DNA from 2 places in the Priestia sp. SB1 genome. Region 2 is predicted to be linked to the other one. Evidence: a T-box and tRNA genes for the amino acid it is inferred to sense, from the RefSeq annotation. Region 2 holds a T-box; the other holds one or more tRNA genes.
The links. The T-box of region 2 lies ahead of thrS (threonine--tRNA ligase). A T-box ahead of a tRNA ligase gene usually reads a tRNA of that ligase, here a tRNA-Thr.
Positions count from the first base shown of each region.

Region 1: it encodes a tRNA-Thr, which carries the amino acid that the T-box ahead of thrS (threonine--tRNA ligase) is inferred to sense. The anticodon was not compared.

Region 1 is NZ_JBBJSS010000001.1:50,838-53,248, forward strand. Features, by position in the region: gene WKH56_RS00270 (ABC transporter ATP-binding protein) at 1-678, opposite strand, end outside; tRNA gene WKH56_RS00275 (tRNA-Thr) at 944-1,016, opposite strand; gene WKH56_RS00280 (aromatic ring-hydroxylating oxygenase subunit alpha) at 1,227-2,279, shown strand; gene WKH56_RS00285 (DHA2 family efflux MFS transporter permease subunit) at 2,314-2,411, opposite strand, start outside.
Region 2 is NZ_JBBJSS010000004.1:299,993-302,403, forward strand. Features, by position in the region: gene thrS (threonine--tRNA ligase) at 132-1,349, opposite strand; T-box leader at 1,403-1,631, opposite strand; T-box leader at 1,671-1,897, opposite strand; gene WKH56_RS16700 (sulfatase family protein) at 2,297-2,411, opposite strand, start outside.

The DNA.
Region 1 (2,411 bases), on a different contig from region 2:
TTGAATGAATTCCTCCGGGGTGCCAACTTGAACAATTTCCCCATCTTTCATCAGGCAGATACGATCTCCAAGCGTCATGGCTTCGCTCATATCATGCGTAACAAACACAAATGTTTTTTTGATTTTTTCTTTTAAGCTAATAACATCTTGTTGAAGCTGTTCGCGGCTTAACGGATCGAGGGCGCTAAAGGGTTCGTCCATTAAAATAACGGGGGGATCAGCTGCGAGGGCACGTGCTACACCTACACGTTGCTGCTGGCCACCTGAGAGCTCAGACGGCTTTCGGTTTCGATATTGCTTTGGGTCTAGTCCTACCAAGGTAAGCAGTTCATCAATACGCGTTTTGATTTTGTTTTTCTTCCAATGCTTCATCTCCGGTACAATGGCTATATTCTCAGCAATGGTCATATGAGGAAAAAGAGCAATCTGCTGTAGCACATAACCAATGTTCCAGCGTAGCTCATGTATGTTGTGGTCCGATACGAGCTTATCTTTTATGTATAGTTCTCCTTCGGTAATATCATGAAGACGGTTAATCATTTTTAAGGTGGTTGTTTTCCCACATCCACTCGGACCAATTAAAACGAAAAACTCTCCTTCTTTTATTTCTAGATTAATATTTTTCACGGCGGTCGTACCGTCTGGATATTGCTTTGACACATTCTTAAACGTAATCAAATTATCGTTCACACTCCCTGTTGAAATTTAACCCCTAGTTTCGTGTACCCAATACTTAGAGGCAATAAACATTCTTTTAAGAATATTTCTAAATATGATTCATAAGACATAGTGGAAAAGATACACATGTTTTCTAACAGCCTCCTAATAAGGCTATCAAACTGTTAAAGTTTTCACAAGGCGGGGAAGAATAATTCGGAGAATAAATTTAAAGCCAATTCAAATAAAAAAACCTTCTTTCAACAAGAAAGAAGGTTTTTGAGTATGCTAGCGACAGGGATCGAACCTGCGACCTCTTGCTTACCATGCAAGTGCTCTACCTACTGAGCTACACCAGCGTCTTGGAAAATTATATCACGTTTAAATTTATTTAGGAAGCGCTTTTTTAAATTTTTTTATTGGTATATTCTCTAATTGGCGTCTTCTGAAATTCGCACTTTCTACAAAGTTCCATATTTTATGTTAGAACTTCTCACATAAATTGTGTGAATTTTCTTTTTTTATATTACCCTTAGTAAAAGAGCTTACAAAAGAAAGGAAGAAAATAGATGGAACAACAACCAACCATGACCAAATCAAAAACGGCAACTCCCTACCCAAGAGACTGCACGTTCAGCCTGGAAGATTGGACGACGCTCGCTAAGTATTGGTACCCCGTCGCACGCTGCAGTGATGTAACTGAGAAACCAACGTCTGTAAAACTGCTAGATGTAAATCTAGTTCTATACCGCACCACACACAAAGTTGTAGCGGCACGCGATTTATGCGTTCACCGAGGGACCCCGCTTAGCATGGGCTGGGTGGAAGATGATGAAATTGTCTGTCCTTACCACGGCTTCCGCTACGCAACGGACGGCGCATGCACGTCGATTCCAGCTCACCCTGACGCCAACATTTCTCCCCGCCTCTGTATGGCCGTCTATCCAGTTATTGAACGATTTGGATTAGTTTGGACTTCCCTGACAGGAGAACAAGATAACCTGCCTTACTTCGATGCGTGGGAAGACCCTGATTTTCAGCAAATTGTTTGTCCGAGCTTTGATATCATGGGTTCAGCCGGTCGTCAAATGGAAGGCTTTTTAGACGTAGCTCATTTTGCTTGGGTTCACACGGACACATTTGGTGATCGAAACAACGCCTTTGTGCCTAAATATAAAGTAAGCGATACAGACTATGGGCTTCATGTAGAATATACGAGCACCGTGAGCAATTATTCCAAAGAACAGCAGCATTTAAATCCACCTGATTTTAAATGGCTTCGCGTCTTTGATGTTTATCCGCCGTTTACAGCTACGCTAAAAGTATACTTCCCAGAAGGCGCAGAGCTGTGGATTATGAATGCAGTCTCTCCTATTTCAGCCCGCGAAACACGTTTATTCGCGCCAATCGCTCGAAACTTTGACAAAGATTCTCCCGTTGAAGGTGTGTATGACTTTAACCTTCGCGTCTTTGACGAAGACCGTGAAATGGTTGAAAATCAAAAACCTGAAGACTTGCCTTTAGACCTGCAGATGGAAGCGCATATTATGGCTGATCAAACGTCTATCGGCTACCGGAAATTATTAAAGAAAATGGGCTTAAGCTTTAGATATACAAGCTGAAAAAATCCCCGCTGTCTCAGCGGGGATTTCTTTTTTATTTAGCAAACTGCTCGCGTCCTGCTTTTTCCTTTATCATTTCATCTTCACTTGCCGGCGTTGCTCGTTTCATAAACAATGAAAGAATTAAGGCAA
Region 2 (2,411 bases):
TATACTGCTGATATATATTATCTTATACCCTTCTAGTTCAATATTCCCTTCATTTTGGTGTAAGACAAGATGAAGGGAATCACTATCCGACTAAAAAAATCGGATTTTTCTATTTAGCAAGGTAAATGGCTTCAATAAACTCTGTTTGAATCCATTTCTTTATTCAAGTGTACAGCTGCCTCTTCAACACTTACTGTTCCAATGTTTTTCTTCCCGTGCTTTCGCATAGCAAGCGATTTATTTTCTACTTCTTTATCTCCTATTACGGCCATATAAGGAACTTTGAGCATTTCGGCTCCTCTAATTTTCAGACCTATTTTTTCAATACGATCATCCACTTCAACACGATACCCTTGTGACTCCAGCTCGTGTTTCACCTTGTACGCATATTCCACATGCGGCGGTGCAATAGGCAAAAGCTTAAATTGAACAGGAGCCAGCCAAAGAGGAAATTGACCTTCATAATGTTCAATCAAGATGGCCATAAATCGTTCAACGGAACCGTATATAGCGCGGTGAATCATTACGGGACGGTGCGGTTTATTGTCCTCTCCAATATACATACAGTCAAACTTCTCTGGCATTAAGAAATCAAGCTGAACTGTTCCGCACTGCCAGCTGCGGCCTAGGGAATCTAAAATATGAAAATCGATTTTCGGCCCGTAAAAAGCTCCGTCTCCTTCATTTACCTGATAGTTTAAGCCTTTTTCATTTAGCACCGATTGAAGCGACTTTTCTGCTTGATTCCATGTTTCAATATCTCCCATAAATTTTTCAGGACGTGTGGATAGCTCCACTTTGTAATCAAAGCCAAAATGTGAATAAAAGTCATGGATAAACGCTAGAATGCGGCTAATCTCAGCTTCAATCTGATTAAGTTCTACGAATAAATGCGCATCGTCCTGTGTGAATGACCGGACTCTTAGCAGTCCGTTTAAAGAGCCCGAAAGCTCGTGACGGTGAACCAATCCAAGTTCTGCGTATCGAATCGGAAGTTCTCGGTAGCTTCTTCGCTTGCTGTTAAACAATAAAATGGCTCCCGGACAATTCATCGGTTTAATCGCATAGTTTTGTTTGTCAACATTTGAAAAATACATATTTTCATGATAGTGCTCCCAATGCCCTGATTGTTCCCATAGCTCCTGTTTCATCATGATGGGAGTTTTTATCTCTTGATAGCCTGCTTTGTAATGCTTTTGTTTCCAGTAGTTTTCTAACTCATTTCGAACAATCATTCCGTTAGGTAAGAAAAACGGCATACCAGGAGCTTCTTCCATCGACATAAACAGCTCCAGTTCTTGACCTAATTTTTGATGATTTCGTTTTTCTGCTTCCATTTGTTTTGACATGTTCATTCCTCCAATATGTTTTTATTCAACAAAAAAACCGCACTCATCCCTAGTAAAGGGACGAATGCGGCCGTGGTACCACCCTAATTCCGTAAAATACCTATACGTATTTTACGCTTAAAAAGATAACGGTTTTACCGGTTGCAGTTTCAGTGTATACACATTCCCCGCCGCAGCTCCAAGGTGGTAAATTCATTTCGTTTTCTAAGGGTTCTCAGCCAGTGACCCTACTCTCTGTAAAGAAAATCCAAAAATGATTCATGTCCTTTTCAATGCTTGTATATTCATTTTTTCTACATAAAAAACCGCACTCATCCCTAGTGAAGGGACGAATGCGGTCGTGGTACCACCCTAATTCCGTAAAATACCTGTATGCATTTTACGCTCAAAAAAGATAACGGTTTTACCGATTGCAGTTTCAGTTATGCACATTCCCTGCAATAGCTCTAAGGTGGTAAATTAGATGATTTCTTAAGGGCTCCCAGCCGCTGACCCTATTCTCTGCGAAGAAAACGGCACCTAATTCATGTCCTTTTCATTGCCAAATAATGTTTGTTAGTTGTTAAAAGTGATTATAGTGTATAAATTTTACAGAAGTCAAGAAATAATTTTTATTTTTTAATATTATAGAATTAATTTATGCTTAAATTTCCGAAAAGTTACTTAGGAATATATGGGCTTAAAAAGTTTTTTATTATAATATTAACACCTGCATTTTATTTTGTTTTTACCTTTATTGTGTAAAAATAAAGGCAAAAAAGAAAGATATTACAAGCACTTATTTGCTTTATCTAAGTATTATTAACGAATTAAAATCCAGTACTGCTCAAATCACAATAAGTAACATAGCACAAGTATCATCAGTTTTTTTATTTATATACTAAAATATTAAATATACCTTTTTCTACTTACACCAATATTAGGCTTGAACTCGTCGAAACTATTTTTTATCTATCTTTAGACGGAAGCTCCTGGTACATGCTTCCACTTTGCGGAAAAATCCGTTTTTTCCTGAGTTGTTCTTTAAGAATAACATCAAGCTGCCGCTGAATTTTCCTTGTT